DNA from 2 places in the Azospirillum sp. A1-3 genome. Region 2 is predicted to be linked to the other one. Evidence: predicted binding sites of a transcription regulator. Region 2 holds the regulator's gene; the other holds the start of a gene.
The links. The regulator HrcA, encoded in region 2, represses chaperone genes, less so after heat shock. The targets are predictions, from matches to a motif close to GTTAGCACTCNCCNNNGGNGAGTGCTAAC.
Positions count from the first base shown of each region.

Region 1: a site for HrcA is predicted at 7,163-7,191, ahead of groES (co-chaperone GroES). Genes of this name have one in related genera too.

Region 1 covers NZ_JAMSLU010000001.1:144,052-159,170, forward strand. Annotated here, with positions in the region: gene ccoP (cytochrome-c oxidase, cbb3-type subunit III) at 1-236, shown strand, start outside; gene M5E06_RS00620 (FixH family protein) at 480-1,010, shown strand; gene M5E06_RS00625 (heavy metal translocating P-type ATPase) at 1,056-3,572, shown strand; gene ccoS (cbb3-type cytochrome oxidase assembly protein CcoS) at 3,493-3,696, shown strand; gene M5E06_RS00635 (Crp/Fnr family transcriptional regulator) at 3,855-4,541, shown strand; gene M5E06_RS00640 (COX15/CtaA family protein) at 4,552-5,619, opposite strand; gene M5E06_RS00645 (lysozyme) at 5,731-6,225, opposite strand; gene M5E06_RS00650 (hypothetical protein) at 6,381-6,530, opposite strand; gene M5E06_RS00655 (usg protein) at 6,634-6,897, opposite strand; gene groES (co-chaperone GroES) at 7,253-7,543, shown strand; gene groL (chaperonin GroEL) at 7,592-9,235, shown strand; gene M5E06_RS00670 (hypothetical protein) at 9,498-9,872, shown strand; gene M5E06_RS00675 (DMT family transporter) at 9,989-10,906, shown strand; gene M5E06_RS00680 (response regulator transcription factor) at 11,335-12,036, shown strand; gene M5E06_RS00685 (hypothetical protein) at 12,190-13,362, shown strand; gene M5E06_RS00690 (hypothetical protein) at 13,369-13,722, opposite strand; gene M5E06_RS00695 (zinc-binding alcohol dehydrogenase family protein) at 13,963-14,988, shown strand; gene M5E06_RS00700 (LysR substrate-binding domain-containing protein) at 15,015-15,119, opposite strand, start outside.
Region 2 covers NZ_JAMSLU010000001.1:2,475,750-2,490,868, reverse strand. Annotated here, with positions in the region: gene M5E06_RS12000 (TIGR02186 family protein) at 1-99, shown strand, start outside; gene M5E06_RS11995 (universal stress protein) at 118-639, shown strand; gene M5E06_RS11990 (NifU family protein) at 807-1,364, shown strand; gene M5E06_RS11985 (DUF1848 domain-containing protein) at 1,428-2,312, shown strand; gene ribB (3,4-dihydroxy-2-butanone-4-phosphate synthase) at 2,351-3,013, opposite strand; FMN riboswitch at 3,163-3,313, opposite strand; gene M5E06_RS11975 (response regulator) at 3,404-3,781, opposite strand; gene grpE (nucleotide exchange factor GrpE) at 3,940-4,542, opposite strand; gene hrcA (heat-inducible transcriptional repressor HrcA) at 4,597-5,637, opposite strand; gene M5E06_RS11960 (creatininase family protein) at 5,814-6,560, opposite strand; gene M5E06_RS11955 (YifB family Mg chelatase-like AAA ATPase) at 6,782-8,314, shown strand; gene M5E06_RS11950 (FkbM family methyltransferase) at 8,366-9,067, opposite strand; gene M5E06_RS11945 (alpha/beta fold hydrolase) at 9,151-10,689, opposite strand; gene M5E06_RS11940 (MarR family winged helix-turn-helix transcriptional regulator) at 11,608-11,982, shown strand; gene M5E06_RS11935 (pyroglutamyl-peptidase I) at 11,992-12,648, opposite strand; gene trpS (tryptophan--tRNA ligase) at 12,676-13,674, opposite strand; gene gshB (glutathione synthase) at 14,110-15,057, opposite strand; gene M5E06_RS11920 (SirB1 family protein) at 15,087-15,119, opposite strand, start outside.

The sequences.
Region 1 (15,119 bases), 2.3 Mb from region 2:
ACTGCGCCGCCTGCCACGGCGACGCGGCCCAGGGTGCGGTTGCCGCCGGCATCGACGGCGTTGGCGCCCCACCGCTTCGCCAAGCCAACTGGCTCTACGGCGGCGACAAGGCGACGCTGATGGAGACGGTGACCAACGGCCGCGCCGGCGTGATGCCGGCCTGGTCCAAGCGTCTGGACGACGCGACGATCAAGTCGCTGGCGGTCTACGTCCACAACCTGGGCGGCGGCAAGTAAGCCGTCCAACCGGGGAACCGGTTCGGAACTGACCGGAAAGGCGTCGGGGGGGCACTCCCCGGCGCCTTTTTCTTATGCGCAACTGGCGGTCGGACGGCCGCTTCGTTAACTTCCTGTCATTTGATCCATCGCAATGTACCTGCGGCAATCGGTCGCCATAGTGCCTCCCGACCGGCCACACACATCGTCGATCGAACGCCGCCGATCGAAAGCAGCCGACCAGTCGAAGGGCAGCCACCGACCATGAGCATCAGCACCGCCACCGGAAACCGCCCCGTCCCCCCGAAGCGTGGCAAGGCGCCGCGCCAGCCGGGATGGTACATCCCCTGGATCTTCGTCGGCGTCTTCATGATCGTCCTGGCAGTGAACGGGGTGATGGTCCATTTCGCGATGTCGAGCTGGACCGGGGTGGAGACCGAGAACCACTTCATCAAGGGTCTCGGCTACAACAACGATCTCGCCGGCGCCCGCGCCCAGGCGGAGCGCGGCTGGCAGGTCGAGCCGCAATTCACCAGCACCGAGCCGCGCAAGGCGGTGATCTCCATCACCGCGCGCGACAAGCAGGGTCATGTCCTGAAGGACGCCACCGTCTCCGTGACGATGATCCGCCCGACCGCGGAAGGGCACGACAAGAGCCTGACGCTGCCCTATCTGGGCGAGGGCCGCTATGGAGCCCCGGTGGAGCTGGATCTGGAAGGCCAGTGGGACATGCGCTTCGTCATCACCCACGCCACCGGCGACTATCAGGACCAGAAGCGCGTCTGGGTGCAGTGACGGCGGCGACACCGCCGCGACCGGGACAGTCAGGGTGACGTTGAGATGACCGTCTGCCTCCATTGCGGACAAGAGCTGGGCGAAGGCGCGCAGAACGGGACGACCGCCGGTGCCGTGACCGCCGGTGACGGCGCCGGTCCCTTCTGCTGCACCGGCTGCGCCGCCGCCTACGACCTCGTCCGCGGGCTGGGGCTGGAGCGCTATTACGAGCGCCGCAGCGTCGATCCCACCGCCCGCCCGTTGCGTCCCGACGAGACCCCGGCCGCCGATTACGAACCGCATGCGCGCGAGGAGTCCGACGGCAGCCGCAGCCTGCACCTGATGGTCGACGGCATGCAGTGCGCGGCCTGCGTCTGGCTGATCGAATCGGCGCTCAGCCGGCAGCCGGGCATCAGTCAGGCCCGCATGAACATGACCACGCGCCGGCTGACTGTGCGCTGGAAGCCTGAGGAGACCGACGCCAACGCGGTGGTCGGCACCGTGGCGCAGTTGGGATACCGCGCCGTGCCCTTCGACCCGGAACGGCTGGGCGGTGCCCAGGCCAAGAGCGAGAAGGAGCTGCTGCGCGCCATGGCGGTGGCCGGCTTCGCCATGGGCAACGTCATGCTGCTGTCGGTGTCGGTCTGGGCCGGTCACAGCCAGGGCATGGGCGCCGCCACCCGCGACCTGATGCACTGGATTTCGGCGCTGGTCTGCATGCCGGCCATCGCCTATGCGCTGCGGCCCTTCGCGCGCTCGGCGCTGTCGGCGCTGCGCCATGGCCGCACCAACATGGACGTGCCGATCACCATCGGCGTCCTGCTCGCCACCGGCATGAGCCTGTTCGAGACGATCCACAGCGGCGAGCACGCCTATTTCGACGGCGCGGTGATGCTGCTGTTCTTCCTGCTGATCGGCCGCTATCTCGACCAGCGCGCGCGCGGCCGGGCGCGGTCGGCGGCGGAACAGCTGCTGGGCCTGCGTGCCAACGCCGTCACCATCCTGAACGCGGACGGCACCAGCGCCGTGGTCGCGCCGGAGCAGGTCGGCCCCGGCAGCACCATCCTGGTCGCCGCCGGCGAGCGCATCCCCGTCGACGGCCGGGTGTCCGACGGCGTGTCCGACCTCGACACCGCCCTGATCACCGGCGAGACGGTGCCGGGCACCGCGCGGCCGGGCGATCAGGTCTTCGCCGGCACCCTGAACCTGACCGCGCCGCTGCGCCTGACCGTCACCGCGGTGGGGGAGGGCACGCTGCTGGCCGAGATCGTCCGGCTGATGGAGGTGGCGGAGCAGGGCCGCGCCAAATATGTCGCCATCGCCGACCGGGTGTCGCGCCTCTACGCCCCCGTCGTGCATCTGACCGCGCTGACCACCTTCGCCGCCTGGATGCTGCTGGGCGGGGTGGTGTGGCAGGACGCGCTGATGAACGCCATCGCCGTGCTGATCATCACCTGCCCCTGCGCGCTGGCGCTGGCCGTGCCGGTGGTGCAGGTGATCGCCAGTGGCCGGCTGATGCGGCAGGGCACCCTGCTGAAAAGCCCGACCGCGCTGGAACGGCTTGCCGCCATCGATACGGTGGTGTTCGACAAGACCGGCACTTTGACCGAGGGGCGCCCGGTGCCGCAGCTCGACGGATTGCCGGCGGAGGATCTGGCTCTCGCGGCCTCGCTCGCCGCGGCCAGCCGCCATCCGCTGGCCCGCGCGCTGGCCGCCGTCGCTCCGGAGGTGCCGGTGGCCGCCGGTGTGCGCGAGATCGCCGGCGCCGGCCTGTCCTTGCAGACGGCGGACGGCGAGGTGCGGCTTGGCAGCCGCCGCTTCACCGGCGCGCCGTCGGATGCCGAGGATGCCGCCGGTCCGGAGCTGTGGCTGGCGCGTCCGGGCGAGGAGCCGCGCCGGATCGTCTTCCTCGACGCCCCGCGTCCGGATGCCGCCGCGGTGGTGACGGCGCTGAAGGCGCGCGGGCTGGAGGTGAAGCTGCTGTCGGGCGACCGCAAGGGCGCGGTGGCGGCGGTGGCGGAGCGGCTGGGCATCGCCGATTGGCGGGCCGAGCAGACGCCGGCCGACAAGACCGCGGCGCTGGCCGACATGGCGGCGCAGGGCCGCACCGTGCTGATGGTCGGTGACGGGCTGAACGATGCCCCGGCGCTGGCCGCCGCCGCGGTGTCGATGTCGCCCTCCACCGCAGTGGATGTCAGCCAGACCGCCGCCGACGTGGTGTTCCAGGGCCGGCTGCTGCGCCCGATCGTCGAGACGGTGGAGGTTTCCCGTCGGTCCGGCCGGCTGGTGAAGCAGAATTTCGGCATCGCCCTGGTGTATAACCTGTGCGCCGTGCCGCTCGCGATGGGAGGGCTGCTGACGCCGCTGCTGGCGGCGCTGGCCATGTCGTCCTCGTCGCTGATCGTCATTCTCAACGCGTTGCGGCTGGCCCGCGGCGCCGTCGTCAAGGATCTTCCCGTGCGGGACAACGCTGCGCGGGAAGCCTCGGGTAAGGATTCGGGTGATGGACGAGCTTCTCTATCTGATCGCGATCGCGCTGAGCCTGGGCGGTCTGGGGCTGGGGGCCTTTCTGTGGGCGCTTAAGTCCGGCCAGTTCGACGATCTGGACGGGGCGGCCCACCGCGTGCTGTTCGACGACGATCTGCCGCCGCCCGCCCGCGCCGGACATGAGGCTGCCAAGCCGGCGGAGGCCGGGCGGGGGCAATAAGCCCACATTCTGTGTGGGCAATGAAAGGGACGTATGCGTGCGAGGTTGCGATTCCGAGCGATTGCCACCAATATGAGCGCATGCGGAATGAAAGGCTGGGTTCGTCCATGCCACCCTTCGATATGGTTCGCGCTCGCGATAAGAGCGCTGCGACGGAAATGAATCCCTGCGGGGCCTGTCCCGTGCGCAGCCTGACGGTGTGCGCCGCGCTGGAACCCGAGGAATTGCGCCGTCTTGCCGACATTCTGCAGAATGTGCGCATCGATGCCGGCCACACCCTGTTCGCCGAGGGTGACGCCGCCGACGCGCTCTACAACGTCACCTCGGGCACGGTGAAGCTGTACAAGCTGCTGCCGGACGGGCGCCGCCAGATCACCGGCTTCCTGGTGACCGGCGATTTCCTGGGGCTGGCCGTCAACGACAGCTATGCCTACACCGCCGAATCGGTGACCAGCGCCTCGCTCTGCCGCTTCCCGCGCAAGAAGATCGACGCGCTGCTGGAGGAATTCCCCAAGATGCAGCGGCGCCTGTTCTCCATGGCGTCGAACGAGCTGGCCGCCGCGCAGGACCAGATGCTACTGCTCGGCCGCAAGACGGCGAAGGAGAAGATCTGCTCCTTCCTGCTGATGCTGTCGCAGCGCGCCGCCCGCCGCGGCCACAAGGAAAACCCGGTCTTCGTGCCGATGAGCCGCGCCGACATCGCCGACTATCTCGGCCTGACCACCGAAACCGTCAGCCGCACCTTCACCCAGCTGAAGACGGCCGGGGTGATCTCGCTGCAGGAAGGCAACAAGGTCCTGATCGCCGACCTCGACGCGATGTACGATCTGGCCGAAGGGGCGTAACGCGGAGCGGTCAGTCCACGGACCGCAGTTCGAACAGCAGCCACACCAGCATCGACACCACGAGGATGGCGCCGGCCTGATGGGCGGCGGCGATGGGAATCCACACGACGGTCAGAAGCGTGGCGATGCCCATGGCGATCTGCAGCAGGACCATCGCACCCGACGCCAGAGCGGCGCGGCCGGCGCGGCCGGGTAGGCGGGCATTGAGGACACGGGCGGTCAGCACCAGCACCACCACGCCGGTCAGGATCGCCAGCACGCGGTGGATCAGCTGGATCGCCGCGGTGTTCTCGAACGGGTTGATCCACCAGGGGGTCAGCGTGTCGACCTCCGGCGGGATCCAGTGGCCGGCCATCAGCGGGAAGGTGTTGTAGGCGAAGCCGGCATCCGATCCGGCGACGAAGGCGCCCCAGACGATGGTGACGGCGACCAGCCCCAGCGCCCAGCGGGCATGGCGACGCAACGGCGCCGATTCCGGCCGCCAGCCGGCCAGCGGCAGCGGATCGAGCAGGCCGAACGCCGTGCGCAGCAGCAGGGCATAGATCAGGATCGCGGTGCTGAGATGCAGGGCCAGCCGGTAATGGCTGACGTTCGGCGAATCGACCAGCCCGCTCTTCACCATGAACCAGCCGATGCCGCCCTGCAGCCCGCCCAGCAGGAACAGGCCGGCCAGCTTCGGCCAAAGCTCTGCCGAGATGCGGCCCTGCATCCAGAAGCGCAGGAAGGGGATCAGGAAGACGAAGCCGATCAGCTGGCCCCAAAGCCGGTGGAACCACTCCCACCAGAAGATCGACTGGAAGCCGGCCAGATCCATGTGGCTGTTGTAGATGCGGAATTCCGGCGTCGCCTTGTACAGGTCGAAGACGCGGTTCCATTCCGCCGAGGACAGCGGCGGCAGGATGCCGATCAGCGGCTTCCACTCCACCATCGACAGACCGGATTCCGTCAGCCGGGTGATGGCGCCGATCACGGCCATGGCCAGCACCATGGCGGCGCAGACCAGAAGCCAGACGGCGATCGGCCGGTTCGGATTCGGGCGGGGGGAGGCGGCGAAGCTGTCGGAGGCGAAGGCGGTCAAGGCGGCATTCCGGAGCACGGCGGTGGGATGTTCGCCAATGTGGTGCGAACATCCCGTCCCGTCAAACTCCTCTTGCCCGGCGCCTTCGTCCGGGGCCCGCCGGGCGGCGGATCAGACGGTGCCGTCGGCGGTGGTCACCCCGGTCTGGGGCTGGGCGGTCTGGCCCTGGAACAGTGCCTCTTCCGCCGCGCGGCGGGCGACGAGGCCGGCCAGCTTGGTCGGCTTGCCGTTCACCGTGGCATAGACCCAGCGGCCGAACTGGTCGGCGGCCCCGGCGTAATCGCCGGCATTCAGCAGCTTCAGCAGGGTCGAGCTTTGCAGGCTGCCGGCGCCCAGGTTGAAGACGAAGGAGGACAGGGCGCCGCGCTGGTCGTCGTTCAGCGCCACCTTCACCAGCCCGTCGACGCGGCCCGCCGCCTCGGTCAGGTCGGAGGCGAGAAAGGCGTCGGCCTGCTCGGCAGTGATGGTCTGGCCCATCTTCACCCCGGCGGTGTGGCCGTAACCGATGGTGGGAACGCCGGCCGGGCAGAGATAGGCGTTGAGGTACAGGCCCTCGAAATGCTTCACGAGATCGACCGCGGCTTGGCAGACCGGCTTGGTGGTCATGGATGCTAACTCCCGGTTGGCGCGCCGGGCGGACACCCTCCGCCCGCAACGGGAGCGATCCTATGCGAGATACGCGCTTAACGGGAAGGATAGAATGCAAATTGTCGTAATTCGGCGAAAGCCCACCGGATGGGCTGCCGGAGAGTCCCGGAGAGTCAGGGTGTCAGCGTCTGCGCGGCGCCGAACAGCACGAACAGGGCGAACAGCAGCGCGAACAGCCCGGCAATGGTCGTGACCTCCAGCAGCGCCTCCACCAGCCGGCTCTCGCGATTCCGCCAGTCCACCGCCTTCCGCTTCGCCGCCATCGTCCCCTCCACCTCTGCAGCTCCGGTATTCGCTAAAATTTTAGCGAATACCGGAGCGTGGTGCTGTGACGACAGTCACAGGAGGGAAGGGCGTTGGCCGGGATCAGTGAAGGCGGAAATCGGCGGCGGCGTGGCGAAGCTCGCCGGGGGTGATCAGAGTCTGGCTCGCCAGCCGCACCGAATGCAGCTTGCCGTCCAGATTGCGCTGCCAGAAATCGAGGAAGCGGCGCAGCACCGGATAGTTCGGCGCCTGGTCCAGTTCCTGCCACAGGTAGCACTGCAGCAGGCCGGGATGGTCCGGCATATGATAGAGAATCTCGGCGGTGGTCAGGCGGAAATCGCGGAGCTGGAGGCTGAGATCGGCCATGCGCGGTCTCCCGTTCGGTTGGGGGATCGGGTGGGTCTGGCGGTGTCCGGTTCCTCCCGGTGCCGTCCCGGCAGGAAGGCAGGCGCCGGAACGGTCGGGTCCTTCGTGACCGTTTGAAGAAATCTTGCCGCGGAGCGGGGCGGGGCGCAACGGAAAATATCAAGTTCTTTCAGTGTGTTAGCAGCATGTTTCGGTGAGTGCTGCCAACATTCGCGACAAATTCCGAAATGAGCCTCTTGAATCCCCAAACCGCTTCTATTAGCTGTCTGGCACTCGCCGGGTGGGAGTGCTAACAGCCGCCGCCCGCGCCAATTCACGTCAGTCAGAACCAAGCCTTGATCCAAGGAGGCATTCCATGAAGTTCCGCCCGCTGCACGACCGCGTCGTCGTCAAGCGTCTGGAGTCCGACACCAAGACCAAGGGTGGGATCATCATCCCCGACACGGCCAAGGAAAAGCCGCAGGAAGGCGAGATCATCGCCGTCGGCCCCGGCGCCCGTGACGAGTCGGGCAAGGTCGTGGCGCTGGACGTCAAGGCCGGCGACCGTATCCTGTTCGGCAAGTGGTCGGGCACGGAAGTGAAGATCGAAGGCGTCGATTACCTGATCATGAAGGAATCGGACATCATGGGCGTGATCGAGGCCTAAGTCCTCCGCCCGTATCCTTCGAAATTTACAAGTTAAAGGAATCGAGACATGGCTGCCAAAGACGTCAAGTTCGGCCCCACCGCGCGCGAAAAGCTGCTGCGTGGCGTTGACATCCTCGCCGACGCCGTGAAGGTCACGCTGGGCCCGAAGGGCCGCAACGTCGTGATCGAGAAGTCCTTCGGCGCTCCGCGCATCACCAAGGACGGTGTGTCGGTCGCCAAGGAAATCGAACTGTCGGACAAGTTCGAGAACATGGGCGCCCAGATGGTCCGCGAGGTCGCCTCGAAGACCAACGATCTGGCCGGTGACGGCACCACCACCGCCACCGTCCTGGCCCAGGCCATCGTCCGCGAAGGCGTGACGAAGGTCGCCGCCGGCCTGAACCCGATGGACCTGAAGCGCGGCATCGACATCGCCGTCGCCGCCGTCGTCGCCGACATCCAGGCCCGCGCCAAGAAGGTCACGACCAACGACGAGATCGCCCAGGTCGGCACCATCTCCGCCAACGGCGAAGCCGAGATCGGCAAGATGATCGCCCAGGCGATGGAGCGCGTCGGCAACGAGGGCGTCATCACGGTGGAAGAGGCCAAGAGCCTGGACACCGAGCTGGACGTCGTCGAGGGCATGCAGTTCGACCGCGGCTACCTGTCGCCGTACTTCATCACCAACGCCGACAAGATGATCGCGGATCTCGAGAATCCGTACATCCTGCTGCACGAGAAGAAGCTGTCGGGTCTGCAGCCGCTGCTGCCGGTTCTGGAGTCGGTCGTGCAGTCGTCGCGTCCGCTGCTGATCATCGCCGAGGACATCGAGGGCGAGGCTCTGGCCACCCTGGTCGTCAACAAGCTGCGCGGCGGCCTGAAGATCGCTGCCGTGAAGGCCCCGGGCTTCGGTGATCGCCGCAAGGCGATGCTGGAGGACATGGCCATCCTGACCGGCGGCCAGGTCATCTCGGAAGACCTCGGCATCAAGCTCGAGAACGTCACCCTCGACATGCTGGGCACCGCCAAGAAGGTCGTGATCTCCAAGGAGACCACCACGATCGTCGACGGCGCCGGCGAGAAGGCCGACATCGAAGCCCGTTGCGGCCAGATCCGCGCCCAGGCCGAGGAGACCACCTCGGACTACGACCGCGAGAAGCTGCAGGAGCGTCTGGCCAAGCTGGCCGGCGGCGTCGCGGTCATCCGCGTCGGCGGTGCGACCGAGGTCGAGGTGAAGGAGCGCAAGGACCGCGTTGACGACGCCATGCACGCCACCCGCGCCGCGGTGGAAGAGGGCGTGGTCGCCGGTGGCGGTTCGGCCCTGCTGTACGCCGGCAAGGCTCTGGACAAGCTGGTCCCGGCCAACGACGAGCAGCGCGTCGGCATCGACATCATCCGCCGCGCCCTGCAGGCCCCGGTCCGTCAGATCGCCTACAACGCGGGCACCGACGGTTCGATCGTGGTCGGCAAGCTGCTGGACCAGAACGACGCCAACTTCGGCTACGACGCCCAGAAGGGTGAGTTCACCGATCTGGTCGCCGCCGGCATCATCGATCCGGTGAAGGTGGTTCGCACCGCCCTGCAGGACGCGGCCTCGATCGCCGGCCTGCTGATCACCACCGAGGCGATGATCGCCGAGAAGCCGGAGAAGAAGGCTGCTCCGGGCGGCATGCCGGGTGGCATGGGCGGCATGGACGACATGGGCTTCTAATAGCCCACTGTCCGGCTGTCGGTCGGTTCGGAAAGGGGCGCCTCCGCAAGGGGGCGCCCTTTTCTTTTGCCCGGAGTGATGCGGGGGAGCAGGTCGCGCCCATTCGCGGCCGTCGCGAAAAGCCCCAACCTAGAAATGTCAAGGCGAACTCCGCCTTGCTTTGCCGCGGTCGCCTCCCAATAATCCGCCCCTCTCTTGCCGGGTGCCCCAGCGTGGGGCGCCGGCCTCCTGACTTCCGTATATTTTAACGAGGGCCTGTTCCATGCGCTCCTTCGAGGGCCAGCATTCCGACAACGTCGCCATCAAGCGCACCCGCGAGCAGAAGCAGCGCCAGCTGGTTCAGCTCAAGGAGCAGCTGGCGACGCTGAAAGCCCACGCGGCCCCCGCCATCCGTGACGCGTTGGTCAAGCGCATCGCCGAACTCGACGCCGAACTGCGCCAGCCCGCCAAGCCGCCCCGCGAAGGTCGTGAGGGCCGCGAAGGCCGCGAGGGTCGTGGTGGTGAGGGCCGTGAAGACGCCCCGCGCCATCCCCGCCGCGAATCCCGCCCCAGCGTCTTCCGCGCCGAAGACAGCAGCGACCGCGCCGGCGCCCTGTCCGCGTCCAGCGTCTTCGCCTCGCCCCGCCGCCGCAGCTAGAGCTTCCTGCGTTCAGTATGAAACGCAGGAAGCTCCAGCCTTATGTTTGGCGATCGGATTCACGCTTCAAATCGATGCCGATTTTACGCAATCCGATCTAACGCACGGACAGCCCGATGCCCGCCGACCGCGTCGTCTCCGCCAAAGGTTCCCGTCTGGCCGATCAGGCCTGGCTGCTGATGATGCTGCCTCCCCTGTTCTGGGCCGGCAACGCGGTCCTGGGGCGCGCGGTCGCCGGGGCGGTGCCGCCCATCGGGCTGGCCTTCTGGCGCTGGTGCCTGGGCATGCTGGTGGTGCTGCCCTTCGCCTGGCCGCATCTGCGCCACGACATCACGCCGATCCTGGCGCGGTGGAAGAGCGTCCTGCTGCTGGGCACGCTGGGCATCGGCATCTACAACACTTTCCAATACATCGCGCTGAACACGACGACCGCGCTGAACTGCGTGATGCTGCAGTCGTCGATGCCGGTGATGATCGTGCTGATGAGCCTCGTCCTGTTCCGCGACCGGATCGGGGCGATGCAGGGGGTGGGAATCGCCGTGTCCCTGGTCGGCGCGACGACGCTGATCTCGCACGGCGATCCGGCGACCCTGCTGGGGCTGGAGCTGAATGCCGGCGACGTCTGGATGCTGGCAGCGGTGGTGATCTATGCCGCCTATACCACGCTGCTGCGCCGCCGGCCGGCGATCCATGGCCTGAGCTTCGTCGTCGTCACCTTCGCCATCGGCGCGGTGGAACTGCTGCCCTTCTACATCTGGGAGAGCGTCAGCGGCCATCCGGTGCAGGCCAGCGGCATCACGTTGCTGGCGGTCGGCTATACCGTGCTGTTCCCGTCCATCGCCGCCTATCTGTGCTTCAACCGGGCGGTGGAACTGCTCGGCCCCAACACCGCCGGTCTCGCCATCCATCTGGTGCCGGTTTTCGGCAGCCTGCTGGCCATCCTGTTCCTGGGCGAGCAGCCGCATCTGTATCACGGGGTCGGCATCGCGCTGATCGCCGCCGGCATCGTCCTGGCGACCCGTCGCCGGGTCTGAGCGGGGGCGGGAACCGGGGCCGGCTCGGTAATAAAGTTACCGCTAAAGAGAAATTTTCTGACTGCGTTGGCGAAATAAAAACTCGGAACTGATTGTTTCGCGTGGGACAAAGTTGGGAGGGCGTTTTCCACGGGCTGGTAATCGGCCCAGGAGAAGAACTTGCGAATATACTTGCGAAGTTCGCCATCCGGTTTTTTCCCGCGCCGCGGGATAGCGTCTTGATTGGGCTTCTTGTTCGGGTGTTCGCCCGTATAATATCCCCGATATCCTTTTAGACACCCCCACTATCCCTCGCGCCTGCGGCGGTCAATAAGGGACGACCGCTAAAATGCGGGTCATGGCGGCGGTTCGGTGTCGGATCGATCGTCATGTGGAGCCGGCGCTGTTCGCCGGTCCGATGTGGTGGAGGTCCCAAGATGCCCCTGCAAATGTCCGCGCCCGCTTACCAGCAAGCCGCCTGCCTGGTTCATATCGTCGACGGCGACCTGCTGTCGCGCAGCACGCTCTCGCGGGCGCTGGGCGCCGTCGGCATCGCCTGCCGGGTCCACAGCACCGCCGCCGACGCGCTGGCCGTGCTGGGCACCGCGTCCTCCTGCATCGTCCTGCGCAGCGACCTGCCGGACATGACCGCCATCGAATTCATGTCCGAGGCCTCGCTGCACGGGCATGACCTGCCGGTGCTGGTGGTGACCGAGCAGGGCGACGTCGACGCCGCCGTCGCCGCGATGAAGGCAGGCGCCATGGACTGCATTGCCCATCCCTTCGCCATCCCGGCCTTCCTGGAGCGGCTGCGCGCCTGTCTCGCCTCCGGCAATCCCCAGGCCCAGCAGCGCGACCGCAGCCGCGACGCCGTCCGCCGGCTGGCCCTGCTGAGCCGCCGCGAGTCGGAGGTTCTGGAACTGATCGTCGAGGGCAAGCAGAGCAAGACCATCGCCTGGGAACTGGGCATCAGCATCAAGACGGTGGAGGTCCACCGCGCCCGCATCATGGAAAAGACCGGCTGCCGGTCCATCGTCGGGCTGGGCCGCCTGTGGGAGGCGGCGGAGATGCTGCGCGGGCGCGACCTGCTCCATGGGCTTCCCGTCCGCCAGCCGGCCCAGCCGGCCCTGATGGAAGTGGCAGCATCCTGACGCAGGGCACGAGGCGGAATCCTGGAAGTTGCGCTTCGTCGGGCTCCGGCCGGGCGAAAAATGAGACGAGACGTGTCCTTTACGTGGGCTTGACCACAAGAGGATTGTAATGTTCTGGCGATGAGCAACCAGAACGCCGACAGGAGCGGTCCTATGTTCCCCGATCATGGTCACCGTCGCATCACCGTGGCGTCGCCCGACGACATCGCCACGGCGCGTCGGATCGCGGCGGAGCGGGCCGAGGGCGTTCTGGCGGCCGACGAGGCGGCCCGGCTGGACCGGCTGGTGGCCGCGCTGGCCGAGCATGCGCTGGGCCGGACGGACGGGACGCTGCTGATCGCGCGGATGCGGTCGGGCGCCGGTGTCGAATGCCTGGCCTACGACCGCGATCCCGCCACCGCCGAACTGCCGGCGCCTGATTCGCTTGCCGGGGGCGGCATCGCGCTGGAAACGGTTCGGGCGCAGGCCGACCGCTTCCACATCCATGTGACGCCGGGCATCGGCTCGGCGCTGCTGGCCCGCGTGCTGCGGCCCGGGGCGGACGACGCGCCGACCGCCGATGTCATGGTGCAGACCGGGGCCGTCATGGTCGAGCGGAGCGGGGGCGAGGCCGCGCGGGGCGGCCCTTTCATCGACCATTGGTTCGTCGGCTGCGCGCCCGCCCGCGGCGAGTACGGCCCCTGCGGCATCGCGCTGATGATCGACGGCGACACGGTGGCCGGCGGCAAAGCAGGCGTGGCTGCCGGAGCCGGGTCCGATGCCGGGGGAGGTGAGGTCTATGGTCCTCCTCCCTATCCCCCCACGGTGATGACGCCCGCGGTGATCCGGCAGGTGGAGACGGTGGTTGCCGCCACGGTGCCCGGCCTGCCGGCGCCCATGGTGGTCAATGCGATCCGGCGCGATTTGAGGGGGCGGCTCGAACTGGGGCTTTCCGAGGACAAGACCCTGGTGCAGATCGGACGGGCCGCCGTCGCGGTTCTGCGATTCGACGCCAAGGCCGTCGACTATACCGCGCTCGGCACCGTGGCCGGGGCGGTGGTGCGCCCGCAGGAGCTGACGGCGCTCGGCGCGCGCTGGGCGATGATCGGCTTCAACCCGCTGGCCCCGGCCGCCGTCCATCTGCTGTGGGGACCGGGCGACCATGTCGTGCTCTACACCGGCGGATGCGCCCGGCTGCCCGCCCTGTTCATCCGCCGTGACCTGCGCACGGTCGACCCGACGCTGGCGGCGCTGGTCCTGCTGCGCGACGGCGCGGTGTGCGACGACGACCACACCATCCTGGTGCTGCGCAACCGCGCTGATCAGGTGTCGGCGTCGGTCGCCTGACGAGGCTTATCGGCTCCAGCCATGCGGGCCGCCGGGGCGTTCCCAGGCATGCGGGTCGCCGTTGTGGTCCCGCTCCCGCTGGTGCCAGCCACGATCGCCCCAATCGCGACCCCCCCGGCCGCGATCCCTCCGGCCGTGATCGTCATCCCACGAGCGGTAGCGGTAACCGGGCTGCACGATGACCGGCGGCGGCACCGCATAGACGGTGGGCGGCGGCACCACCACCGGCTCGCTGTAGGTGGGATAATAATAGGGATCGTAGCCATCGTAGGCGACACAGCCGGACAACGCGGCGGCACCCGCGGCCAGAAGCAGGGCGGTCAGCATCTTCGGCAGAATGGTGGGACGGACGGTGCTCATGGCCTTGCTTCCTGTCTTGCGGGGACCGGGATCGGTGAAGAAAGCGGTCATCGGTACAAACAGCCCAACCCAGCCGGCTATTCCATACCTCTTTGGCGTCACCCTGTCCGGAGCAGGTGCGGCGGCGGATCGTCCATCGCGGTTTCTGATGGATGAAACAAGAACTATGAATTTCACATATCCGATTGGCGCCGTCATCCTGTGTCTCGACTTCCTCCACTGCATGAAGACGAGGCCATCATGAAAGCCATCGGCTACCGCAAGTCCCAGCCCATCACCGATGCCGACGCGCTGATCGACGTCGAGATCGACCGCCCGGCCGCCACCGGCCGCGACCTGCTGGTCCGGGTGGAGGCGGTGTCGGTCAACCCGGTGGACACCAAGCTGCGCCGCAATGCCTCGCCGGCCGAGGGTGACCTGCGCGTCCTCGGCTTCGATGCCGCCGGCATCGTCGAGGCGGTCGGGGCGGACGTGACCCTGTTCCGTCCCGGCGACGCGGTGTTCTATGCCGGCGCCATCGACCGTCCCGGCACCAACAGCGAATATCATCTGGTCGACGAGCGCATCGTCGGCGCCCGCCCGGCCAGCCTGAGCGTCGCCGAGGCCGCCGCCCTGCCGCTGACCGCCATCACCGCCTGGGAGATGCTGTTCGACCGGCTGGGCCTGCCGCGTGATGCCAGTGAGAAAAATAATGGAGAGGGCAAGTCGCTGCTGATCGTCGGCGGGGCCGGCGGCGTCGGCTCCATCGCCATCCAACTGGCCCGCCGGCTGAGCAAGGTCCGGGTGCTGGCCACCGCGTCCCGTCCGGAGACCGCCGACTGGGTGCGCGAGCTGGGCGCCCACGACGTGATCGACCACAGCCGGCCGATGGCGGAGCAGGTGAAGGCGCTGGGGCTGTCCGGCGTCGATTTCGTCTTCTCCACCAACGCGACCGACCGCCATTTCCAGGATCTGGTCGAGCTGGTGGCGCCGCAGGGCCATATCGGCCTGATCGACGATCCGGAACCGATCGACGTCCGCCTGCTGAAGCGCAAGAGCGTCTCGCTCCATTGGGAGCTGATGTTCACCCGGTCGCTGTTCCAGACCGCCGACATGATCGCCCAGCACGAGCTGCTGACCGAGGTGTCGCGATTGGTCGATGCCGGAACCCTGCGCACGACGTTGACGGAGACGCTGGGCCGCATCGACGCCGCCACCCTGCGCAAGGCCCATGCCCTGATCGAATCGGGCAAGGCGCGCGGCAAGGTCGTGCTGGAAGGTTTCTGATCCGAGCCGTCCGCTCCCCCGCCGCTTTACCCCGCCAGGGCGAGCGGCGGGCGGGCCGGGCGCATCGCCGCCAAGCTCTCCACGATGAAGCCGACCAGCGGTTCGGCGAGGCGGCGGTTGCGCGGCGTCTC
Region 2 (15,119 bases):
GACTTCGCCCGCAACCGCCCGGTCATCTACGGGGTGGCCGCCGTCGTCGGCGCCATCGCGGCCGGCTGGGCGGCCGGCGCCGCATTCCGCCGGATCTAAGCCGAGAGGGTGATCGAGATGAGCGACGCGACGCAGTCCACGACGCCGGAAACGCCCACCCAGCCGCCGGCTCCCAAGCCGGTGCGCATCTTCCTTGTGGTGGTCGACGACAGCCCGGAGCTGAAGGTGGCGCTCCGCTATGCCTGCCTGCGCGCCCGCAAGTCGGGCGGCAAGGTGGCGCTGCTGACCGTCCTGGAAAAGGGCGAGATGCAGCACTGGCTGGCGGTGGAGAACCTGATCCGCGAGGAACAGCGCGCCGAGGCGGAGCAGATGCTCCAGAAGCTGGCGCGCGAGGTCAACCAGCTGACCGGCACCCTGCCGGCGCTCTATGTCCGCGAAGGCAACCGCACCGAGGAGGTGCTGGCCCTGATTGGGGAGGAGCCGAGCATTTCCATCCTGGTGCTGGCCGCCGGCACCGACCCGGAAGGCCCCGGTCCGCTGATCTCCTACTACACCGGGCGCGGCCTGGGGCGGCTGCGCATCCCGCTGACCATCGTGCCCGGCGGGCTCAGCAACGAGGCGCTGGACGCGATTACGTAAGTAAGGATAGGGGACACGGTCAGAGCGCGCATGCCGGATGCCGAATACCCACACAGTCCGGGTCCTTGATCCGCCCGGCGATTCGGCCCAAATTTCCCCCAATCGTGCCGCGGCCCAATCCCGGGCGCGCCGGCGGTTCCATTCCGCCGCCGATGGAGGACCAGACCATGTTCATTCAGACCGAGCAGACGCCCAACCCGGCGACTCTCAAGTTCCTGCCGGGGCGTGACGTGCTCGGACGCGGCACCGCCGACTTCACCAGCCGCGAGGATGCCGCCCGTTCGCCGCTCGCCCAGCGCCTGTTCGAGATCGACGGCGTCGTCGGCGTCTTCCTGGGCGCCGACTTCATCACCATCACCAAGACCGATGCGCGTGACTGGTTCCTGCTGAAGCCGTCGATCCTCGGCGTCATCATGGAGCATTTCACCGCCGACCGCCCGGTCCTGCTGGAGGACGGCGGCGACGGCCATGCCGCGGCGTCGAATGCCGACGACGAAGAGATCGTCGAGCAGATCAAGGAACTGCTGGACACCCGCGTCCGCCCGTCGGTCGCCCAGGACGGCGGCGACATCACCTTCCAGGGCTTCGAGCGCGGCGTCGTCTATCTGGCGATGAAGGGGGCCTGCTCCGGCTGCCCCAGCTCGACCGCCACGCTGAAGCACGGCATCGAGAACATGCTGCGCCACTACATCCCCGAAGTGGTCGAAGTCCGCGCGGTCCAGTAATCCGCTCTCCGGTTATGCCGGTCCGCCCTTGATGCGGCGGGCCGGCATTCCCATGCTGGCGGGATGATCATCTCCGCCAGCTACAAGACCGACATTCCCGCCTTCTACGGGCGCTGGTTCCTGAACCGCCTGGACGCCGGCTATTGCCGGATGGTCAACCCCTATGGCGGACAGACCTACCGCATCGACCTGACCCGGCCGGTGGTCGACGGCTTCATCTTCTGGACCAAGAATCTGGGACCGTTCCTCGGCGCGCTCGACAGCGTGGCGGAGCGGGGCTTTCCCTTCATCGTGCAGTACAGCGTCACCGGCCTGCCCACCGCGCTGGAACGCTCGGTTCCCGATTGGGAGACGGCGGTCGGCCATATGGCGCGGGTGCGCGAGCGCTGGGGACCGCGGGCGGTGGTCTGGCGCTACGACCCCATTGCCTTCACCGACGCGACCCCGCCGGACTGGCACCGCGAGACCTTCGCCCGGATCGCACGTGCGCTGCACGGGGTGACCGACGAGGTGGTGGTCTCCTTCCTGCAGCCCTACCGCAAGACCGCCCGCAACCTCGCCGCCGCCGGCATCGGCTGGCGCGACCCGGAGGCGGAGGAGAAACGCGCGCTGCTGGCGGAGTTGGCGGAGATCGCGGCGGGGGAGGGGATGGCGCTGACACTCTGCACCCAGCCGGAACTGGTGGGGGCGCCCGGCACGGCGCCGGCTCGCTGCGTCGATGCGGAGAGGCTGTCGGATGTCGCCGGCTATCCGGTTGCGGCCAGGGAGAAGGGAAACCGGCCCGGCTGCCTCTGTGCGGAGAGCCGCGACATCGGTGACTACGACAGCTGTCCGCACGGCTGCGTCTACTGCTATGCCGTTGCCGACCGTGGCAAGGCCCAGCAGCGCTTCGCCGCGCATGATCCTGAGGGGGAGTTTCTGGTGGCGCGGCGGTCAGCCACCGCCTGAGAGTGACGGCCCCGCCCGTTCAGGCGGGGCCGCTTCCCTCACGCTACTGAACGCAGGCCATGGTCGCCGGCCAGATCGGCGATGCTGACGATGGGCAGATCGTGCTCCACGGCGAAGGCAACCAGCTCCGGCAGGCGGGCCATTGTGCCGTCGGGGTTCATCACCTCGCACAGGACACCGGCGGGCTTGCGGCCGGCCCGGAACATCAGGTCGATGGTGGCCTCGGTATGGCCGCGGCGGGCGGCGAGGCCGCCGGGATTGGCGCGGATCGGGAAGACATGGCCCGGCCGCGCCAGGTCCTCGGGCCGGCAATCTTCAGCTATGGCCGTTCGGATGGTGGTGACGCGGTCGGCGGCCGATACCCCGGTGGTGACACCGGTTCGGGCCTCGATCGATACCGTAAAGGCAGTGCCGAAGCGGGCGCTGTTGGCCGACACCATCGGCGGAAGATCGAGCCTTTCCAGTCGTTCTTCCGGCAGGATCAGGCAGACAATTCCGCTGCAGGTCCGGATCAGGAAGGCCATCTGGTCGATGGTAATGGCATCGGCCGGGTAGATGATGTCGCCTTCATTCTCGCGGTCGTCATCGTCGACTACGATGACTCCGCCGCCCTTGCGGATGCGCTCGACTGCGAGGGCGATCCGCTCTTCCGGCGTACCGAAACGGGAAAGAAGGCCATCATGGGTCTGGGGCTGATTCATGGTTCTCACTCCAAAAATTGGGCGAGCCTGAATCAGGGCGCAAAAGAGATCCTCCGGCATCGGGAAGCAATGCATCCACGGTGTCGGCGCAAGCCATCGCCGTCACCCCGGTCCAGGCTTTACGTCCGGCATGGGTGGCTGCGTAGCCAGCTCATTCTCTTCCATCCGGACTGTAACCGTCGGCCCCGGCCTTGCACCGGGTCTGCTGTCCCCGTGGCGGGTGCCACGGGCGCTCGCGGGCTCCCCTTCAGTTGAAGGGATACCGCCGGTCGGGAGTTTCACCCTGCCCTGAGAACAAGCATATGTCGCCGCCTGTTTGCGGACGGCGGCCTCAGCTTCGTGGGCGGAGTGGTGTCTGTCAAGGGTGCGGGTGACGGGTGCGCACAGGCTTTACGGACAAACCTTCCGCACCGTCTCCACCAGCTTTTCCGGGTTGAACGGCTTCACCAGCCAGCCGGTGGCGCCGGCTTCGCGGCCGGCGGACTTCTTGGCGGGGTCGGCTTCGGTGGTCAGCAGCAGGATCGGGGTGGCGCGGTTGAGGGACGAGCCGCGGATGGCGCGGGTCAGCGCCAGCCCGTCCAGGCCCGGCATGTTCAGGTCGGTGATGATGCAGTCGAACTTGCGCTGGTTGACGAGCGCGAGGCCGGCATTGCCGTCCGACGCCTCCGCCACCTCATAGCCGGCGCCTTTCAGCGTGAAACCGACCATGTCGCGGATGGTCTTGGAATCGTCGACGGTCAGGACGCTCTTGGTCGCAGAGGGGGGCATGAAAGGCGGCTCCGGTTGCTCGGCCGAAAGGAATAAGGGAAAGGCCTAGGCAATTTCCCGGCGACCGTCAACCGCTGGCGTTCCTTACCCCGAACAACGCCAAACCCCCGGTCCGGCGGCATCGCCGCTGAACCGGGGGGTTGGCAGAGGCGATATGGTTACGCCTTCGTATCGACGTGCTGGCCGCCGGCGTCACCGCCCTTGGCGACGCCGACCATCGCCTCGCGCAGCAGGCGGCCGTGGATGGTGTAGCCGGGCTGCAGGACCTGGACGACGGTGCCGGCGGCCTTGCCGGTGTTCTCGATCTCGAACATCACCTGATGGAAGTTCGGGTCGAACGGTTCGCCGGCCGGGTCCAGCTTCTTGATGCCGGCGCGGTCGAAGGCGGCGAACAGCTGGCGCTCGGTCGCCTCGACGCCGACGGCAAGGCCCTTCAGCATCTCGTCCTGCTCGCGGCCCTCGGCGGGCACGGCGTCCAGCGCGCGGCGCAGGTTGTCGGCGACCGACACCAGTTCCTTGGCGAAGCTGGACACGGCGAACTTGCTGGCGTCCTCGCGGTCGCGCTGGGCACGGCGGCGGGTGTTCTCCGTCTCCGCCATGGCGCGCAGAAGCTGGTCCTTCAGGCTGGCGACCTCGGCTTCCAGCTTGGCGACGCGGTCCTCGGGCGAACCGGTTTCCGCAGCGTTGGCGGCGGCGGTCTCGGCGGTGGCCTCGGTCGGCTCCACCGTGGCGTCGGAGGGCTTGTTCTGCTCTTCGCTCATGGTTTTCTCAATTCTTGCTTCGTCAAAAGGCGGAGTGAGTGAGGGAGGCGGCGCTCAGCCGATCAGCCGGCTGACCACCTTGGCGGTGTAATCCACCAGCGGAATGATGCGGGCGTAATTGATGCGGGTCGGGCCGATGACGCCGATGGCGCCGATCACCTGTTCCCGGCTGTTCTGGAAGGGGGAGATGATCATCGAACAGCCGGAATGGCTGAACAGCACATTCTCGGCACCGATGAAGATCTGCACGCCGTCGCCGCGCCCGGTGGCGTCCAGCATGCGCAGCATCGTCTCCTTGGTCTCCAGCGCCTCGAACAGGCCGCGCACCCGCTCCAGGTCGGAGAGCGCGGTGACGTCCTCCAGCAGGCGGGACTGGCCGCGGACGATCAGCTGGCCGGCGTTCGACCCGCCGCTGCCGGCCCAGGTGGCCAGACCGGCGGCGACCACCTTGCGCGACAATTCGTCCAGCTGGGTCTTCTGCTGCTCGATCTCCTGCAGCACCTCCTGCCGCGCCTCGTCCAGCGTGCGGCCGGCGAGCTTGGCGCTGAGGAAGTTCGACACCGTCTGCAGGGTGGAGGTCGGCACCCCCATCGGCACCTCGATCACCCGGTTCTCGACCAGCCCGTCCTCGTTCACCAGGACGACCAGGGCGCGACCGGGGCCGAGCGACACGAATTCGATATGCTTCAGCGGCCGGTCGGTCTTGGGCGCCACCACCAGCCCGGCGCAGTGCGACAGGCCGGACAGCATGGTCGACGCCTCGCCCAGCACGTCGGCGAAGGCGCGGCCGGAGGCGGAGCATTTCGCTTCGATCGAGGCACGCTCGTCCTCGGTCAGCGACCCGATTTCCAGCAGGCCGTCGACGAAGATGCGCAGGCCGGCGTCGGTCGGAATGCGGCCGGCAGACGTGTGCGGGGCATAGAGCAGCCCCTGCTCCTCCAGGTCGGCCATCACGTTGCGGATGGTCGCGGGCGACAAGGCCATGCCAAGCCGCCTGGAGATCGTGCGCGAGCCGACCGGTTCGCCGGACGCGACATAGGCGTCGACGATCAGCCGGAAAATCTCGCGCGATCGCTGGTTCAGCTCGTTGATCATGGACTAGGGCGGTCGGGCTCTGTTCGGGCTGGGCGGCTGCGGAACGGAAGTTCCGTCAACCGGTCCGAATTTAGGCAGGTCCGACCGCCGAATCAACGTGCGGGGCGAAGAAGCCCCGCCACCATGCGACCTTGAAACGGTCGCAAGGCCGTTTCATCACGACCGCTCGACGCCCCTTACTGCTCCGCCAGGAAGTTGCGGTACTGCGTGGCGATGGCGGCGACCGCCGCCTCGTACAGCTGCCGGCCATGCTCCGGGCGGGCGAGGCCGGGGGCGGAGCCGATGCGGCCGTCGGGATAACGGCGGCGGAAGTCACGGGCGTCGTGGAAGCCGCCGGCCGGCGCCTGTTCCGGCTCCAGCGCCGCGGTCTTGATCGAGTCGGGATAGGCGTACTGGGTCAGCGACACCTCGCTGGGGGTGGCGTGCGAGCCCTCCTTGCCCTGGTACAGCTCGCGCGACAGGCGGGCGACCTCGCCATTCTCCCACCAGCTCACCAGGGCGCAGCGCAGGTCCGGCGCATCGCGGCCGCGCAGCGCCCGGTTCTCCGCATGGATCTCGTAGAAGGCGGCGCGGACGGTGGCGATGTTGCCGCCATGGCCGTTGACGAAGAAGAAGCGCTCGAACCCGTGTTCGGCCAGCGAGCCGACATAGTCGCGCAGCAGGGCGATCAGCGTCGACGGCTTCAGCGTCATCGAGCCGGGGAATTCCATATGGTGCACGGCCATGCCGACCGGGATGGTCGGGCCGACCAGCGCGCCGGTGGCGTCGCCGACGCCCTTGGCGATGACCTCGGCACAGATAGCGTCGGTGCCGACCAGCCCGTTCGGCCCATGCTGCTCGGTCGAGCCGATCGGCATGATGATGCCCTTGGAGGTCTTGAGGTAGGTTTCGACCTCGGCCCAGGTGCTCAGGTGAAGCTGCACGGTGGCGGATCCTTTTCGACGATGCTTGCCGGTAATGCGGCCGGGAATGCGTTGGCCCTCATGTTAGGCGGCCAGACGGCCGCGACAACCGCTCCCTGCGCCGGGCGGGCATGACGGGGCCGTGGCGATGGCCGTCCTCATCCCGCGCTGGCGCATTGCTCCGGCGGTGACTACAATCGCGTGTAATTGGCCCGCATGGGCGTCTGTTCCGGGGTGCGGTGGTGGTTGCGCGCGTCAACACGGTGGCGTTCCAGGGCATCGAGGTGCTGGGGATCGACGTTCAGGTCCAGATGTCCGGCGGAATCGTCGCCTTCACCGTCGTCGGTTTGCCCGATAAGGCGGTGGGCGAAAGCCGGGAGCGGGTGCGCGCCGCGCTGCATGCGCTGGGGCTGGCGCTGCCGGCCAAGCGCATCACCGTCAACCTCGCCCCTGCCGACGTGCTGAAGGAGGGCAGCCATTTCGACCTCCCCATCGCGCTCGGCCTGCTGACGGTGATGGGGGTTCTGCCGGATGCGGAGATCGCCCGCTATGTCGCGCTGGGCGAGCTGGCGCTGGACGGCGCGTTGACACCGGTGGCCGGCGTGCTACCCGCCGCCATCGACGCGCTGGCCAACGACCGCGGCCTGATCTGCCCGGCCGCCTGTGGTGGCGAAGCGGCCTGGGCCGGTCCCGATCTGGACGTGCTGGCGCCGGCCAACTTGCTGGCCCTCATCAACCATTTCAAGGGCACCCAGGTTCTGACCCCGCCCAAGCCGCGGCTGCAGGAACAGGACGCGCCGCCGCCCGACCTGCGCGACGTGAAGGGCAACGAGACCGCCAAGCGCGCACTGGAGGTCGCCGCCGCCGGATCGCACAACCTGCTGATGATCGGGCCGCCCGGATCCGGCAAGTCGATGCTGGCCGCCCGCCTGCCCGGCCTGCTGCCGCCGCTCGACCCGGCGGAGGCGCTGGAGGTGTCGATGATCCACAGCGTCGGCGGGCTGCTGGAGGGTGGGCGTCTGCTGCGCCAGCGCCCCTACCGCGCGCCGCACCAGTCCGCCAGCCTGCCGGCACTGGTCGGCGGTGGCACGCGGGCTAAGCCGGGCGAGATTTCCCTGGCGCACCAGGGCGTTCTCTTCCTAGACGAACTGCCCGAATTCCCACGCGCCCTGCTGGAGGCGCTGCGCCAGCCGCTGGAGACCGGCAAGGCGGTGGTCAGCCGTGCCAACCATCATGTAACCTATCCGGCGCGTGTGCAACTGGTGGCGGCGATGAATCCCTGCCGCTGTGGCCATCTCGACGATGCCTCGCTCGCCTGCGCGCGGGCGCCGAAATGTTCCGCAGATTATCAATCTAAAATAAGTGGACCGCTGTTCGATCGTATCGATCTGCATATCGACGTGCCGGCGGTCAGTCCCGCCGACCTCAGCCTGCCGCCTCCCGCCGAGGGAAGCGCCGACATCGCCGCCCGCGTTGCCGTCGCCCGCGCCATCCAGGCGGAACGCTATGGCGGCTTCGGTCCTTACCCGGCCGGCCGGGCGGTGCGGACGAATGCCGAGGCCGACGGCGAACTTCTGGAGAAGGTGGCCTCCCCCGACGCCCCCGGCCGCGCCCTGCTGACCGAGGCGGCGGAGCGGCTGAAGCTGTCCGCCCGCGGCTATCACCGGGTGATGCGGGTGGGGCGGACCTTGGCCGATCTGGACGGGGTCGAGGGGGTCAGGCGTCGCCACATCGCGGAGGCGCTGAGCTACCGGCGGATCGCGCCGGGGCGGTAGCGCTCCGGCGAGCGCCGCTGTCGGGGCCGCGCTTCAGATCGGTTGCGATCGTCAGCAGTCTGCCGGGGCGGGTCGGCCGATCAATTGCCGCAGCCGCCGTTCGAGCCCGCGGCCATATTTCACCACGGTGCCGGCCCACAGCCGGTTTTGCCAGTTCACCGCGGCCCGGCGATTGACGAAGAGGACGTCGGTGTTGTCCAAGGAGAATGGCAACATATGAAATCCCAGCGACCGCATCCGCTGTTTCACCGCCTCCACCGCCGGCCGCATTTCGGGATAGAAGAAGTCGTGGAACTCGACGGTGATCTGATCGATGTCCGAGAACTCCTCGTCCGCAGCGGCCGCGAACATGTCCAATTCGGCACCCTCGATGTCGATCTTCAACAAGGCGATGCGGCCGATGCCGGAGCGGCGCCGGAACTCCGCCAGGGTCATGGCTTCGGCCCGGATGGTCCGAATTGCCTGTTCTCCCGGAGAACGGTTGAAGCCGCTCGCACAGCGGTCCGGATAGACATGGATGTCCAGGCTGCCCGATGCGCCGGAAATCGCAACCTGCTGAAGCGTCAGCCTGGGATGTCGGGCGATCTGTTCGGCACATTCAGGGACAGGCTCGGCTGAAAAGACCTTGCAGCCATACCGCTCGATGACGGTGTGCGCGAATTTTCCTTCATTGCAGCCGAAATCGAGCACAATGGAATTCTCGTCGATCAGTGAAAAAAATGTGTGCTCACAAATTCGGTCCAGTTTAATCATTTCCAATCCTCTACCCGTTAATTAAAAATTTCAATATTTTTGTGAATGTATTTAGCAATATATCCAGATGTTATTTCAGAAAGTCACGGCCCCTCGAACACCGGCGGCTTGCCCGCCCCCGGACAGACGGTCGCCGGCACCGACTCCTGCTCCACGAAGGTCACGGCGGCGGCCATGGCGCAGTCCTCGCTGGAGGTCACGATGTGGCTGGCGGCGCGGAAGACCAGATGGCGGCTCTTCGGCAGGGTGGCGGCGGCACGGTCGCCCCAGTCCGGCGGGGTGACGGGGTCGTAGGCGCCGGACAGCAGCAGGACCGGCACCGGGCTGGCGACCGGCAGGCGCTCGGCAGGTTCCTGATGGCCGGCGGGCCAGAGACGGCAGACGCGCCGGCCCGGATCGTCGGCGGCGACGAGCCCGTAGGGAGCATAGCGGCGGGCGTTGTCGGTGCGCTTCTGCGGATCGGCATTGTTGACCGACTCACGGCATTCGACGGAAAAGGCCAGCCCGTCGGCGACCTCTGGATCGCCCAGCCAGTTGGTCGGCGCCCATTCGGCGAGGGTGGCATATTGGCCGCGGATGGCGCGGTCGAGCATGATCGGCAATGCCGGCACCGCTTCACTGACCGCCATCGCCTCCAGCCCGGCGGCGATGATCGCTCCGCCGGTCAGCCGTAGGACACGGCGCGTCTCATGATCGCCGACCACGATATCGACGGGATTGCGATCCAGCCGCTCGACCAGCGAGAGGAAGCGCTTCTCCAGGTCGGGAAAGGCGGAGCGGCAGGTCCGGTTGGCGGCGCAGTCGTCGAACAGCCGGCGGTAGGCACGCTGGGCCAGCCCGGCCGTCTCCTCCTGCGCGTTGACGTCGGGCGGATAGATGCTGTCGAACACGGCGGTGCGGACGCGGCCGCCCTGCCGCCGCAGGATCTCCAGCCCGACGCGCGTGCCGTAGGACACCGCGAACAGGTTCACCCGTTGGGCGCCCAGCGCCGTCGCAATGTCCAGCGCATCCTCCGCCGCAACGGGGGTGGAGAACTGCGTGGTATCCAGCCCGGCCGCCTCCAGCCGCGCGACGCAGGCGCTGATTGCGGAGCGTTCCGCCGCCGACCGCTGCTCGCGCGTCTGCGGCCGGGTGCCGCGGGTGGCGTCGACGGCGTCCAGCTCCGGGCAATCGGTGTCCGGCTCCGCCCGGCCGACGCCGCGCGGGTCGAACAGGATCAGGTTGCGGGTGCGGCGGAAGGGGGCCGACAGCTCCCACCACACCTCCATCCGCTCTTCCGTCGCCTGGCCGATGCCGAAGGGGGAGGCGCCGGGACCACCCTCCAGAAACAGCACGGGGTCCGGGTCGGGCTGGCGCGCGGTGCTGAGCAGCACGGCGACCGGCAGGCGCAGGCTGCGGCTGTTGGCGCGGTCGCGGCGTTCCGGCACCGCCACCGTCCCGCACAGCGCCGCTTCTCCGTCGGGAACGGTGAACCAGCAGGGGCCAGGGGTGAAGCGGGTCTCCGCCGCCGCGGGCAGGGCCAACAGCGTACCCATCACCACGGCAACCGCCGCGAGCGCAGCCCGCAGCTTGCGGGCGAAGCGCACCGCTATCGGCCATGCGGGAGAGGAGAGGATGGACACGGACGGACGACCTGGACCTGATGGATGGAGTACCGCAGACGGTTTTGGGCGGCGGCTTTGTGTTTGACCGAGCGACCTTCGCTTGTCCAGAGGAGCCCGGCGCCATCCCGGGCGTCGGTAAAACGGCCGATAGGTGATGCTGATCTGCAACAGCCGTGCGGCAAAGATCACGCCGTTACCGGATGGACGGGTTGACGGAACACATCCGCACACGGAATTATTTCGCCACCAGAGGCCCGACGGACGGAGCCTCTCATTTGTAGGAGCAGATCATGCCGACCTTGTGGACGGCGATGCGGAGCCGCTGGCTCGATTCCGGGGCATCCTCCGGACCGGGCCGATTGTGCGACCACCTGCGGCGCGACATCGGACTGGTGGACGGGGAAGCGGCGGATGGAGAAGGGCCACCGCTCGGCTGCCGTCTTCCGCCTTTTCACATCCGCGATCGGAACCTATCGGACGCGCGGACATTTTTGACCTTGCAACCGTATCGCTGACCGGCGATACCGGATCCGCCGGCCTCTCACGCCGGTATCACTCAACCCCTGGAGAGTATCGATGAAAGCCATCGTAACCACCGCCTGGACTCGCCGATCGGGCGATCCGGCCATCACCGCCGCCAATCGGGCCGCCCATATGGCCGCCAATCATGCCCAGCCGGCCCGCCTTCTTCCCGCACCCTTCGAACGTGAATTCCGGATATCGAGAGGATCCCATGTGTGTCTTTCTGGGTTTTTGCGGTCACCGTCTCTTCGTTGAACACGCCCGCTGGGCATCGCCGGCCGGGTCCTTCGACCTGCGGCGTGAGAACGGGGAAGTCATCCTATGGCTTGGACGCCTGAACATCATCTACACACCGGCCCGTTGGGGACCACCCTCCCGCGCTGCATAGCGCGCGGCGTCGCGGAGACCTGCTGAATGCCGGCCCGCGTTCGTCATGACGAGGTCCTTACCGTCGTCCAGGTGCTTGAGGCGTTCCGCAAGCTCGACCCCGACCTGCCCATCCAGTATGCGCTGAGTTTCATGACCATCGCGCAGAGCGAAGGCATCTCCATCGGCGAACTGGCGGAACGCCTGGGCATCGCCCAATCCTCCGCGTCGCGCAACGTTGCGGCGCTCAGCCGCTGGCACAGCTTCGGCAAGGCCGGCCTCGATCTGGTGCAGGCGCAGGAAGACCCGCGCGAACGTCGCCGCAAGATCGTCACCCTGACCGACAAGGGCCGTGAGTTCCTGGACGCGCTACGCGCCATCGTGAACCCGCCCGAGCAGCGCCGCGCCGCCAAAACAGCCTGATTTTTATCGTCAAGCGATCCCGTTCAGTGCCGTGCGCAGCATTCCCACCAGCGTGCGCACTGCCAGCTCCTGCCGCTCCAGCGCCAAGCCGCCGAACCGCCGCAACTCCTTGGCCCGTTCGGGCAGCGGCGGCATGTGGAAGAAGCCGTAGGGGATATCCAGGTCGGCGCTCTCGATGATGTGGCGCGCCCGGTAGAACAGATGGTTGCCGAGGAAGCCGCCGGAGAAATCGCCGAAGGTCACCGGCAACCCGGCCATCGACAATTCCCGCATCACCCGCGGCACCGGCAGGGTGCTGCCATAGGCGGTCGGCCCGTCGGGCACGATGTCGGCGTGTTCCCGCACCGTGCCGGCCGCGTCCGGCAGCGGGCTTTCGTCGCGGTTCCAGGCCAGACGTTCCAGCCGGATGTAATCGCTCGACTCGAGGTAGGCGAAGCTGAGCGCCGCCAGCGGCTGGTGTTCCGCCAACAGTTCGGCGAAGGCGTCGCCGCAGACGTCATAGAGAGGGGGCAGGGTAGCGGTGACGACCCCCGGCTCCCCCGCCAGCCGGTCCATCAGCAGAGCGGTCGGATCGGCCGTCCAGGGATGGTCTGACTCTGGGGCCGGCTCGCCGTCCGGGAGGATCCCGAACGGCGCGAAGCCGGTGAGCAGGATGGGAGCCGTCACGGGCAAGGCATCCTTACAGTCGCATCCTTACGGCCGCAGCAGGCCGATGATGTCCTTCACGTCGTTCAGGTTCTTCTCCGCGATGGCGGAGGCGCGCTCGCCGCCCTTCTTCAGCAGCCGGTCGATCTCCGCCTTGTCGGCCAGCAGCTCCTTCATGCGGGTGGTGATCGGCGCCAGCTTGTCCACCGACAAATCGACCAGCGACTTCTTGAAGTCGGAGAACTGGGCACCCGCGAACTGCGCCAGCACCTGCTCGCGCGACTGGCTGGCCAGCGCGCCATAGATGGTGACGAGGTTGTCGGCCTCGGGACGGGCTTCCAGTTCGGTCACCGTCTCCGGCAGGGGTTCCGGGTCGGTCTTGGCCTTGCGGATCTTCTGCGCGATGGTGTCGGCGTCGTCGGTCATGTTGATGCGCGAATATTCGGACTCGTCCGACTTCGACATCTTCTTCTTGCCGTCGCGCAGGCTCATCACCCGGGTTGCCTCGCCCAGGATTTGCGGCTCGGGCAGCGGGAAGAACTCGGTCGCATAGCGGCGGTTGAAGGCGCCGGCGATGTCGCGCGCCAGCTCCAGATGCTGCTTCTGGTCCTCGCCCACCGGCACATGGGTGGCCTTGTAGAGCAGGATGTCGGCGGCCATCAGGGTGGGGTAGGCGTACAGGCCCAGATTGGCCATGTCCTTCTGCTTGCCGGCCTTTTCCTTGAACTGCGTCATGCGGTTCAGCCAGCCCAGCGGCGTGTGGCAGGACAGGATCCAGCCCAACTCGGCATGGCCGGAGACGACCGACTGGTTGAACAGGATGTTCTTGTCCGGGTCGATGCCGGCGGCGATGTAGGCCGCGGCGACCTCGCGGATGTTGTTGCGCAGAACTTCCGGGTCCTGGTCGATGGTCAGCGCGTGCAGGTCGACGACGCAGAAGATGCACTCGTAGCTGTTCTGCAGTTCCACCCAGTTGCGCAGCGCCCCCAGATAGTTGCCGAGGTGAAGCTGCCGGGTCGGCTGCATGCCGGAGAAAATGCGGTTCACGGGTGGTCTCGCTCGAAAACTCTGGGAGGCGGCAGTTATCGCCCCCCGAAGTCCGCCGGTCAAGGCGCGGCGCGCTCATGGCGGCCGTCCGCACGGATCGTCGCGGCCGGGTAGCGCCGGTTGTATTGAATGCACTTGTGTGCTACCGCCGCGTTCGTGTGGTTGGGAGGGGGCGGACCCGCCGCCCCCGCCACACGAGAAGGAGAAGAAGGATGAAAGAGATCCTTACCCTTCTGGTCCTGATCCTGGAGATTATCAAGCGCGTGCTTGAACTCTACCAGGGTTAAGACTGGACCAGGGAGCGACGGGAAGGCAGCCCGTCGCTCCCACGGTTCAAGATAAGTCCGGAGCCGATTGCCCGCAAGGGTATGCGGGCCTCAGCTTCCCGAAAAAATTGCACAAAGCTACGCCACGCTCTCGCGCTGCAGCGTATCCTTACTTGGCCGCGCGGCGGCGCTCGATGGCATCCCAAAGCAGGGCTTCGATCTGCACGCCGTCCAGCCGGTTGATCTCCTGGATACCGGTGGGGGAGGTGACGTTGATTTCGGTCATATAGTCGCCGATCACGTCGATGCCGACGAAGACCAGACCCTTTTCCCGCAGAACCGGACCGATGGCGGCGCACATCTCGCGCTCGCGTGCCGTCAGCTCGGTCTTTTGGGCGCTGCCGCCGGCATGGAAGTTGGCGCGGGCCTCGCCCTCCAGCGGCATGCGGCTGACCGCGCCCACCGGTTCGCCGTCGACCAGGATGATGCGCTTGTCGCCCTGGCGGATTTCCGGCAGGTACTTCTGCACGATCACCGGCTCGCGGTAGAGCTGGGTGAACATCTCCAGCAGCGATCCCAGATTCTCGTCATCGGGCTTCAGGTGGAAGACGCCGGCGCCGCCGTTGCCGAACAGCGGCTTGACGATGATGTCCTTGTGCTCCGCCCGGAAGTCGAGGATGGCCTGCTTGTCGCTGGTGATCAGCGTCGGCGGCATCAGGTCGGGGAACTTGGTGATGAACAGCTTTTCGGGCGCGTTGCGCACCTCGGCCGGGTCGTTGACCACCAGAACCTTGGGCTGCACATGTTCCAGCAGATGGGTGGAGGTGATGTAGGCCATGTCGAAGGGCGGGTCCTGCCGCAGCAGGATGACGTCCATGGTCGACAGGTCGGTCATCACCGGCTCGCCCAGCGTGTAATGAGCGCCGCGCTGGCGCACCACCGTCATCTCGCGCACGCGGGCGGTCAGGCGGTTGCCGGTCAGGATCAGGTCGCGCGGGTGGTAGTGGTACAGGCGATGGCCGCGCTTCTGCGCCTCCAGCGCCATCATGAAGCTGGAGTCGGTGTCGATGTTGATCGACTCGATGGGGTCCATCTGGAAGGCGACGGCGAGGCTCATGACGGGTCTCCGGACCTCTGCAAACGGGATCAGTTCAGGCGGTTCTTCAACTGCTGGATCAG